2 regions of the Roseibium algae genome follow, and region 2 is predicted to be linked to the other one. Evidence: predicted binding sites of a transcription regulator. Region 2 holds the regulator's gene; the other holds the start of a gene.

Region 1 (8,011 bases), on a different contig from region 2:
CAATGTAGTCTACCGGATATCCTATGATCAGTAGACTACTTTGTGTAGGCGGGCTTTTGCTCGCCTGCTCGTTCCCATCACATGCTCAGGATGCAAAAGCTGGTCGCGACAAGGCGCGTATGTGCACGGTCTGCCATGGGGATCTTGGCATCGCAGTCGCGCCAAATGCGCCAAATCTTGCCGGTGAAAATGCAGCCTATATCGCCAATCAGCTGAAGGCTTTCAAGTCCGGCAAGCGCCAGCACGAACAAATGACGATCATCGCCAGCGGTCTGTCCAACGAGGATATCGCTGATTTGGCCAGCTGGTTTTCAAAGATCAAGATTGAGGCAACCGCGCCGGACCTCTGATCCAAACTTGACTAAAACAAAATGCAATGACTGCAACGCCCGGAAGCATTTCACCTCCGAGCGCTTTTCTAATTTTCAACCTTTGCGACGTGGCTCATGTTTCGTATCACCTCGCCCAGATTTTGGAACTCTCTCCAGAGTAGTCGTCGCGGGACGCATCTTCGTTTCTTTTACAGGAACGAATTTACCAGTAATAGAGTCTCGACCTACATCAAAAGTTTTTCTGTTACTCATTTAAAAATCCTATTTTAGTTTCGCTTTTGCCTTGGGAGGCAATATTACCTTACGTCGATTCGTTCGCAAGAACAATATGTAAACAAATAGTGTACAATACAGCATTTAAGTGAACTATGTTTCGTTTGAACAAACGAAAACGCCCGGACGCATTCAAGCATCCGGGCGTTCCCATAATCTGTCTTGGGAGGACCGTTCCTCGTTTAGTGCAGGCGAGACGCAGGGCCGAGGTTGATCAACAGGGTTTCACCCGGTGCATCGTCCACACCATCATTGTCTGTGACCAGAAACAGGCGCCCGTCAGATGTCACGGTCAGGCCTTCCGGCTTGTCCATGATCCAACCCTTGCCAGCGGCCAGTGCAGGAAGAATGTCCATCGCCATGTGCTTTTCCAGAACCGGAAGAGCTTCACCGTATTTCGCCGGTGTCACGCCCTCAAGAGACACAACAGTGATCTGCTTGATCGCCGCGTCTTCTCCGCCCTTGTTGTCACGCTCCAGAATTGCGAACTTTTCGCCACCCAGGGAAACGATCTCAGACAGACCAACCCAGCCACCAGCCGGGCTTGCAGGAGTTTCGAGCGGATAGTGAACAAAGCCCCAGGACTTATCGGCAGGATTGTAGATGCCGATTTTCGTCATGCCCTTTGGATCGTCTTTCCATTCGCGCTGAACTGCAACAGCAACCATTGGCTGACCGTCTTTTTCGAACTCAGCAACACCCTCGAGAGAAAAACGCTTGGCCTGTGCGACTAGAGCTACAGGAAGTGTGATTTCTTCCTCAACCTTACCCTCAGCAGAGACCTTCAGAAGGAAATGCTGCATTTCCTTTTTCGCGTTGCCTTCAGACGCAAGCCAGAAGCCGCCGTCCTTGGCAACCGAAATACCTTCAAGGTCGTATTTCTTCGCAGTGCCACCTGTCAGATCCACATGCGATACAATCTTCGCAGGCTTCTCGGACACATCGAGCGTGAAGATACGCGCTGCGTCGTAGAAACTGTCGCTGACGGCATAGAGCTTGTTGGCATCGGCAGGATCAGCAGCAAGACCGGAAAGAGCACCCCAACCGATTGGCGCGCGTGTTTCTGGGTCCGTGACAGAGACAACCATCGGATAAGAAGGAGCCTCAGCACCGAACTGGTAAAGCCCAACGTGTGCACGTACACCGTCTTCGTCTACTTCGTTGGCAACCGCAAGAAGGTCACGCTGTGGGATCGCCAGAAGGCCTTCAGGTCCAACATGCGTTGGCAGGAACTGGACGAACTCAGGTTCCGCTCCAGTGTCTTTGTAAACAGCAACAAAGTTTCCGCGCTCGGAGCTGACGAAAATCAGGGTTTCGCCACCAAACTCGCCAACTGTAACACCCTCAGGCTCGGTGCCCTTCTTGTGGGCGCGCTTTGCCGGGTAGTGACCATTGGCCATTCCAAGGTGTTCCATGGCGTTGCCACTGTCGAAGAGAACATCGCCCTTGGTGTTCCAGATCGTGAAACCGCGCGAACCACCTTTATAGTCGCCTTCATTTGCCGTGACAAAACGCTCGTCATCAATCCACGCCACCGCATCCGGTTCACGTGGCACATCCTTGAGCGAGCCGGAGGCGTCGCTCATACGTGCTTTTTTAACCGGGATGGCATCGATATCGGCCGTACCAGCTGAGAAATGGGCAGTGATTTTTCCGGAAGCCAGATCAACTATGGCAAGGTGATTGTTTTCCTGAAGGGTTACAACAGCCTGGTTCTTCGAGTTGATCGAAACAAACTCAGGCTCAGGGTCGGTGCCCCCAACTTCAGCGATACCCGTCATGTCGACGATGCGAACATTATCGCAATTGATCGGCTTGCCGTCAGCATCCAGATCGAAGATTGCCAGATGACCGGCAGGCATCTGCGGCAGAGCGCCGTCATTCAGGTCTTCATCGCGCTCGTTCTCGATCGCAATGGCAACGAACTTGCCATCAGGAGACACCGCAATGCTGTCCGGCTGACCCTTTGCGTCGCATTTTGCGGCAAGTCCCAGGCCTTCCAACTCAATCACGGCCATGTAGCCGGATGCATTCACGAAATCTGCGCTGGTGTTGACTCCGGCATAGGCAGCCTTGGAGCCAAAAGCAACGGATGTCGGCTCGCCGCCAAGGGCAACACGCCCCTTAGGCTTAATGTTGATTGGGTTCGTGGCATCCACAAACACAATCGCTTCACCTGGACTGTCAGTGAAGCCAAGCGTTCGGCCATCCTTGGAAGCTGAAATGATTTCAGCAACAGTCTCGGTCGCTGGATCAACGCCTTCGTCCAATGTTTTGTAAACTGGGTAGCTGTTGATACGCTCGAAAAACGATCCAGCTTCAGCGGCAAAAGCGCTGCCAAGGCTAAATGTGACAGCAAGGCTAATGCTAGCCAGGAAATGCTTGCGCAAGGTGGTCATAAAAATCCCCGAAGGTTAAGAAAACAGGTCGAATTCTGGCGCGAAACTAGGCCTGAGCGATGGACTTTCCATGACAGTCGCTTGAAGTTTTCATGACAGCCGCAAGCGGCGTTTACAAATCGAGCGCCCAGCAAATTCATCTTCCGTTCGATTTGCAATTAATCTGCCGTGAGCGCCCCGTAATTCCTTTGACACACAGCACAATTCGCCTTTCACTGATGACAACTGCACCGAAGAAATCCAGCAAGGTCGCGACTATGGGAAACATTCAAACTGCCACTTGCCGCCTCTCTATTCGATGACACAGGCTGCCGATTTCCCAATCGAAGAATATGAAGCCCGGCTGGAGCGCCTCCACAAGGCTATGAAGTCCGCGAAGATGGACGCCATATTGCTGACAACGGAAGCGGAAGTGCGATATTTCACCGGCTTTCGAACCCTGTTCTGGCTCAGCCCAACACGGCCCTGGTTCCTCGTGATCCCGGCAAACGCTGCTCCCATCGCCATTATCCCAGAAATAGGTACCCACGTCATGGCATCGACCTGGGTAAGCGATATTCGAACCTTCTCTTCGCCGCATGAAAACGATGACGGAGTGTCATTGCTCGTTGACGTGCTCAAAGACAAACCACGGATCGGGTTGCTGATGGGGCGGGAAACCACGCTCCGAATGCCTCTGAATGATTTCATGGTTTTGAAAGATAGTCTTCCAGCCAGCGAGTGGACCGATGCGACCGCTGCGGTCCAGTCTCTGCGGATGATCAAATCTGAGCGAGAAATCGCCCTCCTGTCTCAGATCTGCAGCATCGCCTCAGGAAGTTTCGAAAGAGCTGCGAGTTTCCTTCATAGAGGGCAAACTTTGAAAGAGGTGTTCCGGGCCTTCAAGATCGACCTTCTGGCCAGCGGTGCTGATGATGTACCCTATCTAGTGGGCGGAGCAGGCCCGGGCGGATACAATGATGTCATCTCGCCGCCAAGCGACAGACCACTAACGGACGGCAACGTCCTGATGCTTGATACTGGCGCAACGCTCAACGGCTATTTTTGCGACTTCGACCGAAACTACACAGTGGGGCCTGCCAGCGACGCCACACACAAAGCCTACGCAACCCTCCATAGAGCCATTGATGCGGCACTGGATATGGCCCGCCCCGGCGTGACTTGCGCAGACCTCTTCATGGTGATGGCGAATGCCATAGGTGGTTCAAAAAGCGATGTCGGACGATTTGGCCACGGCCTTGGCATGCAGCTGACGGAAGCGCCATCATTGATCGATTTCGACCGAACAATTCTTAAGGAAGGCATGGTGCTGACCCTTGAGCCCAGTATGGCGATTTCTGACGGAAAAATTATGGTCCACGAGGAAAACATCGTCATACGCGACGGCTCACCTGAGCTTCTGACACGTCGGGCGCCAACAGAAATTCCGATCCTAGTTTAAGGCAAATGGCATCGAACACAGGCCACAGCCAGCGCTTTGGCTTACCACCTGTTGACATCCAAGCTTTTCCGGGCAAAAAAGCACCACTCTTGACCACTGGAGCATAAGCATGGCTCGGCGCACTGCCGACATTTTGAAAAAGCAAACGACGGTTTCGACCGGCGGTGCTTTTGCCTGCGCAACCCCTGCCCCGACAACCACCGTCAAACCGACTACGACCACCACCGCCTAACGGTGCCGCTCGTCCCGCTCCCCGGGGATGGGGGGCGCTGACAGACCGGCTGGTTGAAAGACCGCAAAGCCGGGTGAGCGGGGAGACGGATGAGGAATTTCAAAATGGGTTACAAAATTGCAATCGCAGGCGCCACCGGCAATGTTGGCCGCGAAATGCTCGACATTCTGGATGAGCGCGGCTTCCCGGCTGACGAAGTCGTGGCACTGGCCTCTCGCCGCTCCCAGGGCACCGAAGTCTCGTTCGGCGATAAAACGCTGAAGGTTCAGGCAATGGAGAATTACGACTTCTCCGACACAGATATTTGTCTGATGTCCGCAGGCGGCACCGTTTCGAAGGAATGGTCTCCGAGGATTGCAGCCAAGGGCTGTGTTGTCATCGACAACTCATCCGCCTGGCGCTACGACTCGGACGTACCGCTGATCGTTCCTGAAGTGAATGCCGATGCGATCAAGGGCTTCAGCAAAAAGAACATCATCGCCAACCCGAACTGTTCAACCGCTCAGCTCGTTGTTGCGCTGAAGCCTTTGCATGATCACGCAAAGATCAAGCGCATCGTCGTATCGACCTATCAGTCAGTCTCCGGCGGTGGCAAAGAAGCCATGGAAGAGCTGTTCAACCAGACGCGCGCAGTGTTCGTGAACGATCCGATTGAGCCAGCCAAGTTCACAAAGCGGATCGCTTTCAACGTCATTCCGCATATCGATGATTTCATGGAAGACGGCTACACCAAGGAAGAATGGAAGGTGCTTGCCGAAACCAAGAAGATGCTCGACCCGGCAATCAAGGTGACCTGCACCGCCGTGCGTGTGCCAGTCTTCATCGGCCATTCCGAAAGCGTGAACATCGAATTTGAAAACGAAATCTCTGCCGAGGAAGCGCGGAACATCCTGCGTGAAGCGCCCGGCTGCCTCGTGATCGACAAGCACGAAGACGGCGGCTACATCACGCCTTACGAAAGCGCAGGCGAAGACGCGACCTATATTTCTCGTATCCGCGAAGATGCAACAGTCGAGAACGGCCTGAACATCTGGATCGTCTCGGACAACCTGCGCAAAGGTGCTGCTCTGAATACAGTTCAGATTGCAGAGGCCCTGATCAACCGTGGTCTGATCAAGCCGAAAAGTGAAGCTGCCTGAAGATCATTTTAACACAAGCGCGCCATGAGTTCGGCGCGCTTGTTCGCTTCTCTTTACATCATCATTTCAAGGAAGGATGCCGTATAGATGGCTTCCAATTCCCGCCTTTCCTTTCAAGACTTTGCAGCACAAACACCATCTGCTGGATTTAGCGACTGGTTGGCCGCAAACGCTGGCCCATCCTGGGCGGCTGCCACCGACCACCCTTTCACAAAGGCAATTGGCGACGATACGATGCCAACGGCAGCCTATGTGAGATACCTGATTGAAGACTATACCTTCGTCATCGATCTTTGCTCCACGCTTGGCTACCTGGTGGCCAAAGCGCCGTCCATGCAGTCAAAGGCAAAACTAAGCGCCTTTCTCGCACTGGTGACCTCTGAAGAAAACGACTATTTCGAACGCTCTTTTGCAGCTCTTGGTGTCCCCAAAGAGACTTATCAGACAGCCGCGCAAGGACCGGTTACACGCCAGTTTTCAGATCTGTTGCTGCAATCAGCTGGCAAGGGCACATACGCAGACGGCCTCGCCTGCCTGCTATGCGCCGAGTGGGTCTATCTCGTCTGGGGCCTGCGAGAAGCGCAAAAGCCACGACCAACCCATTTTTACCTCGCTGAATGGATCGACCTCCATGCGGTCCCAGGCTTTCAGGATTTCGTTGGCTGGCTACGTACCGAAATGGACAACACCGGCCCGGACCTGGATCCGGCAGCTCAAGACAGGCTCGCTGATTTATTTGAAAATATGTGCCGCCTAGAAGTCGCCTTTTTTGATGCTGCCTGGGCCGCACAAGACGGCAAATAGATCATTCAAATCCCGGCATGAACGGAAGGTCCGTCACACCAATATCAATTCCGGCTTGCGACAACAAAGTGCTGATCTGGCCGCGGTGATGGGTCTGATGATTGAAAAGATGGGTCACGCAGATCCAACGTGGACGGGTCCGCTCAACCTGATCACTGGAGCTGATCCAGACCAGATCACCCGCAAGCCACTCCTGGGTTAGCGAGTTCGCAAAGGCCACAATATCCTCGGCAATAGCCAGATGATGTCCGCGTAATTCCTCGAAGTCAGCGTAAAGATCAACGCCCATGCCCGCGACGGCGTAGTCAACTTCCGTAAATCGGCCCATCCAAGCCCTATCGCCAAACAAAATATGGTTCAACGTCGAGTGAACTGACTTGAAGAACGCACCGCGATCCTCCTTGCGCGCTGAATCATCCATTTTTGCAGCTGCAGCATAGAGCTTGACCGTCATCCATTGGTTATAGGACGCCAGTGTTTGGTAGAGTGCAGGATCAATCTGAGCCATCACGTTTTCTTTATCATCGAGAATTGGGACACCACGCGCAGCCATAGCCGAGTTGCCGCGCTTTTCAGGAGACCCATCATCCTGCGCTTCGCTACGCATTGTCAACGGAAGCATGGCAGCAAGCCAACCATCAGAAATTAGAAACTGAGACTCAATATTTACAGTAACTTGGCGGCTTCAAAATCGTATATCTGAAACAAAGACCAAAAAAAATTATGGCAGGAAAACTGAATACATCGCACTGCACAATATAAGTTGAATTTTCATCACCCATACCTTCACGCACATGACTGTTTAAAGCAAAACACCGACTAAGGTGGCACTCCCCACCCAGAGACCAAGTGATAATGTCCTATGGCGTTTACATTCGTGAGGAGGAAACATCATGAAAACTTGGACCAAGCCAGCCATGACCGCCGTAGAAGCCGGTTTTGAAGTGACCCGCTACATGCCTGCTGAAATCGGCACATGTAGCCGCAAGAAGTAATCTGAATTGAACACATGCACTCAAGGAGGTGCCCGGTGAAAATCAGGGTCCTCGGATCAGCGGCCGGCGGTGGATTTCCCCAGTGGAATTGCAACGCCCCACTCAGTCGCTCAGTGCGCGAAAAAAAGCCCGGCTTTCTCGTCCGCACACAGTCTTCAATGGCTGCCAGTGCGGATGGGCAAAGCTGGGTTGTTTTCAATGCATCCCCCGACATTCGTGAACAAATTGCAGCCACGCCAGACCTTCAGCCACACGCTGATGGTCCTCTGCGACATACACCCATCAAAGCCGTGGTACTGACCAACGCTGACGTTGACCACATTGCCGGTCTTCTGACGCTTCGAGAGCGTGAATCATTCATTCTTTACGCCACCAGCAGGGTACTCCAGACCCTGT
Region 2 (8,011 bases):
GAACGGGACCAGTGCCTTTACCCAGACTTTCATCTCGTTGGATGTGACTTTGGACAAGGCAAAGATCGAAAAGGCTGAAGCATCAATTGTGAAGACGTCCAAATATCGGGCCATGATCGCAGGTTCCCTGCGAGAAAAACTGGAAGAAAAGGGCGTTAAAACAGATATGAAGGACAAGGATCTCTTGAAGATCATGTCCTCAGGTGCCCCAGCTACAGTTCGTGAATTTGTCTTGGCAAATCCGGACAAGATCGGCTCGACAGCTCAATTCAATCTAGTGGCGTCTTCTCGTGTCGATGGCTATATGAAAGGCCGGGTAACGCGCGAAGATCTGGTCAACGACAAGAACCTGAATGCCGTGCATCTCGACATTGTCGACAAGTTGCGGGAAACGGCAACTGTGGTGAAGCGCTTCAATTGGCAATTCATCTTGGGTGCAGATGCATCGGACTCACGTCCTGAACAGGCTGGTATCGGGGTCGCAATGATCGGCTCCTTCTACATGATGCTGGTAGTCTTGCTCTTGGCTCTACCGATTGGCGTCGCAGCCTCCATCTACCTGGAAGAATTTGCTCCCAAAAACCGGATCACTGATCTGATTGAGGTGAACATCTCGAACTTGGCTGCTGTTCCATCCATCGTATTTGGTATTCTGGGTCTTGCGGCGTTCATTCAGTTCGCTCACTTGCCTCAGTCGGCGCCTCTCGTCGGTGGACTGGTCCTCACCTTGATGACACTTCCGACCATCATCATTTCGACGCGTGCATCTCTGAAATCAGTGCCGCCGAGTATTCGAAGTGCGGCGCTTGGAATTGGGGCATCCAAGATGCAGTCGGTCTTCCACCATGTTCTGCCACTTGCAATGCCAGGTATCCTCACAGGGACGATCATTGGACTTGCACAGGCCCTGGGTGAAACAGCTCCACTTCTTCTCATCGGGATGGTTGGCTTTATTGCCTCCGAATTCCCTGATGGGGTTGTGTCTGGATTTTTGTCGCCGAACTCTGCAATGCCTGCCCAGATTTACGAGTGGGCAAAGCGTGCGGATCCGGCTTTCTATGAACGGGCCTGGGGTGGGATCATCATCCTGCTTCTGTTCCTCATGACAATGAATGTTGTCGCGATCATCCTGCGTCGCAGGTTTGAGCGCCGCTGGTAAGGAATGAGCGTCACCATGAGTGAGATGCCTAGAGATATAGAGACCGCCGAGATGACTGAAACGAAAATTTCTGCCAGTAAAGTGCAGGTTTATTACGGTGATACCCACGCAATCAAGGATGTCAGCGTTGACATCGAGGCACGTGCAGTTACGGCGTTTATCGGTCCGTCCGGTTGCGGTAAATCCACGTTCCTGCGTTGCCTGAACCGGATGAACGATACAATTGATATTTGCCGCGTTGAAGGCGACATCAAGATTGATGATGAGGATATTTATGATCCGAAAGTCGATCCGGTGCAGTTGCGCGCCAAGGTTGGAATGGTGTTTCAGAAGCCGAACCCTTTCCCAAAATCAATTTATGACAATGTTGCTTATGGGCCGCGGATCCATGGTCTGACACGCAAAAAGTCTGAGCTCGACGAAGTCGTTGCATCCAGCTTGCAGAAAGCTGGTCTTTGGAACGAAGTGAAAGATCGTCTGGATGGACCGGGAACGGGGCTGTCAGGTGGCCAGCAGCAACGCCTGTGCATTGCGCGTGCCATTGCGGTAAGCCCGGAAGTCATTCTGATGGATGAACCGTGCTCGGCACTTGATCCGATTGCCACTGCAAAGGTGGAAGAGCTGATCGATGAACTGCGGGCGAATTTTACGATTGTTATCGTGACCCATTCGATGCAGCAGGCGGCTCGTGTGTCTCAACAGACAGCTTTCTTCCATATGGGAAATCTGGTTGAAGTGGGCGCGACGCAGGATATTTTCACCAACCCGCAAGACAAGCGCACCCAGGATTACATCACGGGCCGCTTCGGCTGATTTTGTTGACACGGGTATGGAAAGGGAACTGAGATGACCGAACATACGGTATCTGCATATGGCGAAGAACTTACCACTATTGCTGGTCTGATCGCCGAAATGGGTGGCCTGGCCGAGGATATTGTCAGCAACGCGGTTTCTGCTTTGATGAGGCAGGATCTGGAGCTTGCCCAGGAAACCATCTTGAAGGATGCCAGGCTGGATGAGCTTCTGCTTGATATCGAAATGCGCAATGTTCAGGTGATCGCACGACGTCAGCCGATGGGCCAGGACCTTCGTGAGATCATGGCTGCTGGCCGTATTGCAAACGATCTGGAACGGGTCGGCGACATGGCGAAAAATGTTGCCAAGCGTGTGATTGCGATGGATGCAGGTCTTAAGTCCAAAACACTGTCAATCGGTGTTGAGCACATGACAGAGCTGGCTTTGTCTCAGCTCAAAAACGTGCTGGATGCCTATACCCGCCGGAATGCTGAAGAAGCTCGTCTTGTACGGGACCGGGATAGCGAAGTTGATGCGATCTACACCTCGTTGTTCAGGGAGTTGCTGACCTACATGATGGAAGATCCGCGCAATATCACTCAGTGCGCTCATCTTCTGTTTTGCGCGAAGAACATCGAGCGCATCGGCGATCATGCCACCAACATCGCAGAGAATGTTTTCTACATGGTCACAGGTGACCGCCTGACCGAAGATCGTCCACGCATGGACGAAACGGGTGTCATGGACAAAGAAGACGCCTGATATCAGTACGTCAGGCGGGAATGGTTCGGAGTAAACTGGAATGCCTAAGGTACTCATCGTTGAAGACGAGGAGCCGCTCAGCCTGTTGCTGAGATACAATTTGGAAGCAGAAGGCTACACAGTCGATTCCTGCATGCGCGGAGACGACGCTGAAGTTCGTCTCCGTGAAAGTGTACCTGACTTGTTGCTACTTGATTGGATGCTGCCGGGCATTTCCGGCATTGAGCTATGTCGGCGCCTGAGAATGCGCGAAGAGACTGAACGCTTGCCGGTGATCATGCTGACTGCTCGCGGCGAGGAAGCCGAGCGTATTCGTGGCTTGTCTACGGGGGCAGATGACTATGTGGTCAAGCCATTCTCCGTGCCGGAACTGATGGCGCGGGTCCGGGCCATCTTGCGCCGGGCAAATCCTGAAGTTGTATCTTCGATGCTGCGTTCTGGTGATATTGAGCTGGATCGGGAAACTCACCGTGTGCGGCGCAGCACCAAGGAAATCCATCTGGGGCCAACGGAGTTTCGGCTTCTGGAATTCCTAATGACGTCGCCTGGGCGCGTGTTCTCTCGTGAACAGCTTCTTGATGGGGTCTGGGGCCACGATGTCTATGTGGATGAACGGACCGTTGATGTTCATGTCGGGCGTTTGCGCAAGGCGTTGAACCGTGGCAAGGCGAAAGACCCAATCCGCACTGTGCGCGGTGCTGGTTATGCCTTCAACGATCAGTTCGCCCTTGCCTGAGGCCTGAACCTCAGTATCTTGCTATTGCCAAATAAAAAGCCCGCCGAATTCGGCGGGCTTTTTTAATCTCTGATCGCCTTAAAACTGCAAAGCTCTAGGAAGCGCGTGCAGCAGCAATTGGGGCGGAAACAGCCAACGGCTTATTGTTATTATTGCGTCGCCGATCACTCACAGGTTGATAAGCAATTTTGCAATGATGGGCGCAATAAGGAACGTTTGCATCTGAAACCCGACCGCAGAAATAGAAATCGTCGGTGCTCGGATCTCCGATTGGCCATTTGCAAGTCCGTTCTGTCAACGACAGTATCGTTGCACGTTCTGACATCGGTACCAGCTCAGCAATAAGCTCGATTTCCGGCTCTGGCTTTGCAACAGGAGCAGGTGCACTTTCCATCTTCAAGGCAGTTGCACCCTGAGACTGTGGTTGCGGTGTACCTGTTCTTCCTGGTGATGCAGGTGCAGCCGAGCCCGCGCGTGGCCGACGCGGCTTGGATGCAGGCGATGGTGCCTTTGCACGGCCCGAAAGCCCAAGGCGATGAACTTTTCCGATAACTGCATTGCGTGTCACGCCGCCGAGTTCGCCCGCAATCTGACTTGCGCTATGGCCTTCGGCCCAGAGCTTTGACAAAAGCTCCACGCGTTCATTCGTCCAACTCATTTTGCCGCACCCCGTATGTTCAGTGGCGAAAAACCACGAAGCATTAACCAAGTGTTAAGGCACACTCATGCGTGCCAGTAGTGGCATATTTAGTGCCATAAAGTGATTTGCTACACGACATGTCGTGCTTTACTCATCGGACATTACAATATCGGTGAAAGTTGAGGCAAGGTTTCGGGGGGATTCAGATGGGGATGAACCAGCTTTTCCCCAGAATAGCCAATTTGCCTATGTGCGAATGCAATTGGCTGAAACCTGCCAATTGCATTGACAGCGAGCCGGGGAACAGGTGTATAAGCTTTTATGACATGCGCGTGCCGCCTTTTCCGGGCGGCATGTTTCGTTTTAGGGCCTTTATTGGTCAGGTTCCGGAATAAACAGCGCATGGCATAAAGGTTTTTCTCTCCACGGGAGTTTAAGGAAATGTCGGCGTCTGCGCTGTTTGGAACTTACGCAAGATCGGGCCTGGAATTCGATCATGGTGAAGGTGTCTGGCTGGTAGCGAGTGATGGCCGACGATTTCTGGACTGCGGATCCGGGATTGCCGTCAACGCGCTTGGGCATAGTCATCCGCATCTGGTCGAGGCGCTGAAGGCTCAGGCTGAAAAGCTTTGGCACACGTCCAATCTGCACAGTCCTCCGGGGGGAAACCGTCTCGGAAGTCGCCTGGCTGAGGCAACGTTTGCGGATCGTGTGTTCTTTACAAACTCTGGGGCTGAGGCGATGGAAGCTGCGATCAAAACCGCGCGCCGCTATCAGTATGACAAGGGACACCCTGATCGATATCACATCGTGACCTTTGAAGGTGCTTTCCATGGGCGGACCATCGCGACAATCGCAGCTGGTGGTCAGGCAAAGTATATGGAGGGTTTTGGCCCAAAGGCTCCTGGTTTTGACCAGGTTCCAGCTGGTGATCTGGAGGCCTTAAAAGAGATCGTTGGTCCGCAAACAGCAGCCATTGCAATTGAACCAATCCAAGGTGAAGGCGGCATCCGCGAGATCCCAACTGAGTTTTTACGTCAGCTTCGTAAGCTCTGCGACGATGAAGGCATCTTGCTGATCTTTGACGAAATCCAAACGGGTGTTGGTCGGACAGGTAAGTTGTTTGCGCATGAATGGTCCGGTGTGATGCCGGACATCATGGCGGTTGCCAAGGGCATCGGCGGCGGTTTCCCAATGGGTGCGTGTCTCGCAACGGAAGAGGCCTCGTCGGGCATGGTGCCTGGAACGCACGGCACGACCTTCGGCGGTAATCCTCTTGCGATGGCTGTCGGCAATGCAGTGCTTGATGTGATCCTGGCCGATGAATTCCTGGATACGGTGAAGTCGAAGGGTCTCAACTTCAAGCAGAAGCTGGCCGGTCTCGTCGATGGGCATCCTGATGTCCTGGAGGAAGTGCGCGGTTCTGGTTTGATGCTCGGTCTGAAGTGCGTTGTACCCGCTGGAGATTTCGTCGCAATGGCACGCGAACAAGGGCTTCTGGCGATCCCCGCTGGCGATAATGTGGTGCGGATCATGCCTCCGCTGACGATCTCGGATGAAGAGATTGCAGAGGCTGTTAAGCGGCTCGAGGCCGCTGCCACGTCACTTGAACAAACATTGAAACTTGAAGGGGCGGCAGAATGACCAGCACCGGTATGTCGCGGAATTTTCTGGATCTGACCGAATTTGGCGGAGACGAACTGCGCCACATTCTAGACGTCAGCAAGCGTCTTAAAAAAGACCGCAATGGTATTCGTCGGGGCGAGGGGCCTTTGGCGGGTAAAGTCCTGGCGATGATTTTTGAGCAGCCATCGACCCGTACACGTATTTCCTTTGACGTTGGCATGCGCGAGCTTGGCGGCGAAACCTTGATGCTCACGGGTGCAGAAATGCAGCTCGGGCGGGGCGAGACAATCGCGGACACAGCCAAGGTTCTGTCGCGATTTGTTGATGCGGTTATGATCCGGATCCTGAGTCATGACGATCTGACAGAACTTGCGGCCAATGCGACCATTCCTGTTATCAATGGTTTGACCAAAGTGTCTCATCCTTGTCAGATCATGGCAGATCTTTTGACGTTTGAAGAGCATCGTGGCTCAATCAAAGGCAAGTCGATTGCCTGGAGCGGCGACAGCAACAATGTGCTGGCGTCCTGGGTGCATGCGGCTCCGCGCCTCGACTTTGAACTGCGCATTGCAACACCTTCGGAATTGGCCCCGCCAACCGATCTGATTGAGAAGGCGCGCGCAGAAGGGGCGTCGATCGTTGTGACTGACGATCCATTTGAAGCGGTCAAAGGCACCGATTGTGTGGTGACAGATTGTTGGGTTTCCATGGGCGACGACGATGACACAACGCGGCACAATCTGCTTGGTGCCTATCAGGTCAACCAGCGTTTGATGTCGGAAGCCAATGACAAGGCACTCTTCATGCATTGTTTGCCCGCGCACCGCGGCGAAGAAGTGAGCACTGAAGTTATGGATGGTCCGAACTCAGTGGTTTTTGACGGCGCAGAAAATCGTCTACACGCACAAAAGGGCATTCTTGCCTGGTGTTTTGACGCTGTGTGAAAGGCGTAAGAACTTGGCATTAGATCTTGAGGAATTCGGCGTAACCCCTGCCGGGCAGGATGCGGTGCGCCCGTTTGCTGTCGAAGGGCTGGATGTTCGTGGCCGCGCGGTGACGCTTGGACCCGTCGTCGACGCCATTTTGGAACGTCATGGATATCCTGAGCCGGTCTCACGCCTTCTTGCAGAAGCGATTGTTCTGACAAGTCTGCTCGGCACCTCCCTGAAGTTTGAAGGCAGGTTTACCCTGCAGACACAGACGGATGGTCCGGTGTCGATGCTTGTGGTTGATTTCGTTTCGCCAGATGCAATTCGCGCTTATGCAAGCTTTGATGAGGCCAAGGTTGATGTCTTGGTCGAAGCCGGGCATGCCCGTCCCGAAGAGCTTCTTGGCCGGGGGCATCTGGCCATGACGATTGATCAGGGCAAGCACATGCAGCGCTACCAGGGGCTGGTTGAACTTGACGGCATATCGCTTGAAGAGGTGGCGCGGCGCTATTTTGCCAGATCCGAGCAGATCCCGACTGAAGTTCGCCTCGCTGTTGGCGAGCTTTTCACTCGCACTGACGGCAGTGCCCCAAACCACCGTTGGACGGCAGGCGGCATCATGGTGCAGTTTCTGCCAGAGGCCCCTGAGCGTATGCGACAGGCTGATCTTGACCCTGGTGATGCGCCCAAGGGCGCTAGGCCCCATGAGTTTGATATTGACGATGCATGGGTTGAAGCCCGTGCACTTGTCGAAACAGTCAAGGATGTGGAGCTTACGGATCCTGAAATTACCGTCGAGCAGCTTTTGTTCCGCTTGTTCCATGAACGTGGCGTGAGGCTCTTTGATCCTCAAGGGATCTCTGACAAATGTCGTTGCTCCCGGGATCGGGTTGCTGGGATTATGTCGAACTTCAGCGCGGAAGAAGTCGAGCAGATGAAGGTCGACGACAAGATTGTCGTGAAATGCGAGTTTTGCAGCGCAATCTACGAATTCGACGCGACTTGAGGTGCCGCATCTTGGGTAAGCTTTTGTTTCCATGTGTATCTAGGCTTCATCTTGCGACGGTTCGTTACAAATACCTACTTGCCAACGGCGCATAACCGTTGAATATCAGACTATGGTATATTGTGCGGTGCAAGGTGAGCCAGCAGGCTCCGTGAACCGTAGATGATACGTGTTTGATTTGAGGGAACTCTATGTTGCAGTCCGTTGAACCTACCGACAGCGAGAACAAGGCGCCCGTGGATTATGGAGAGCTGCCTGCTCAAAAAACTGCTGTTGGTCGCGCCAGATTGGTGGCAAAGGCAATTCTTCAGGCTGTTCTGGCTCTCGTTGTGCTGTTTGTGGCCTTCAAGGGTATGGA

What was found. The regulator PhoB, encoded in region 2, activates phosphate uptake and scavenging genes when phosphate is short. The targets are predictions, from matches to a motif close to TGTCATNNANCTGTCAT.
Region 1: the regulator PhoB is predicted to act here: its motif matches at 3,086-3,102, upstream of V6575_RS17010 (esterase-like activity of phytase family protein).

What each region holds. Positions count from the first base shown of each region.
Region 1 is NZ_JBAKIA010000013.1:67,666-75,676, forward strand. It holds gene V6575_RS17000 (PQQ-dependent sugar dehydrogenase) at 1-34, shown strand, start outside; gene V6575_RS17005 (c-type cytochrome) at 24-350, shown strand; gene V6575_RS17010 (esterase-like activity of phytase family protein) at 788-3,004, opposite strand; gene V6575_RS17015 (M24 family metallopeptidase) at 3,285-4,445, shown strand; gene V6575_RS17020 (hypothetical protein) at 4,555-4,677, shown strand; gene V6575_RS17025 (aspartate-semialdehyde dehydrogenase) at 4,782-5,816, shown strand; gene V6575_RS17030 (TenA family protein) at 5,904-6,620, shown strand; gene V6575_RS17035 (DinB family protein) at 6,622-7,242, opposite strand; gene pqqA (pyrroloquinoline quinone precursor peptide PqqA) at 7,514-7,615, shown strand; gene pqqB (pyrroloquinoline quinone biosynthesis protein PqqB) at 7,651-8,011, shown strand, end outside.
Region 2 is NZ_JBAKIA010000002.1:227,416-235,426, reverse strand. It holds gene pstA (phosphate ABC transporter permease PstA) at 1-1,159, shown strand, start outside; gene pstB (phosphate ABC transporter ATP-binding protein PstB) at 1,184-1,972, shown strand; gene phoU (phosphate signaling complex protein PhoU) at 2,006-2,716, shown strand; gene phoB (phosphate regulon transcriptional regulator PhoB) at 2,757-3,452, shown strand; gene V6575_RS04730 (GcrA family cell cycle regulator) at 3,547-4,110, opposite strand; gene V6575_RS04725 (aspartate aminotransferase family protein) at 4,534-5,736, shown strand; gene argF (ornithine carbamoyltransferase) at 5,733-6,662, shown strand; gene V6575_RS04715 (Hsp33 family molecular chaperone) at 6,676-7,653, shown strand; gene V6575_RS04710 (efflux RND transporter periplasmic adaptor subunit) at 7,845-8,011, shown strand, end outside.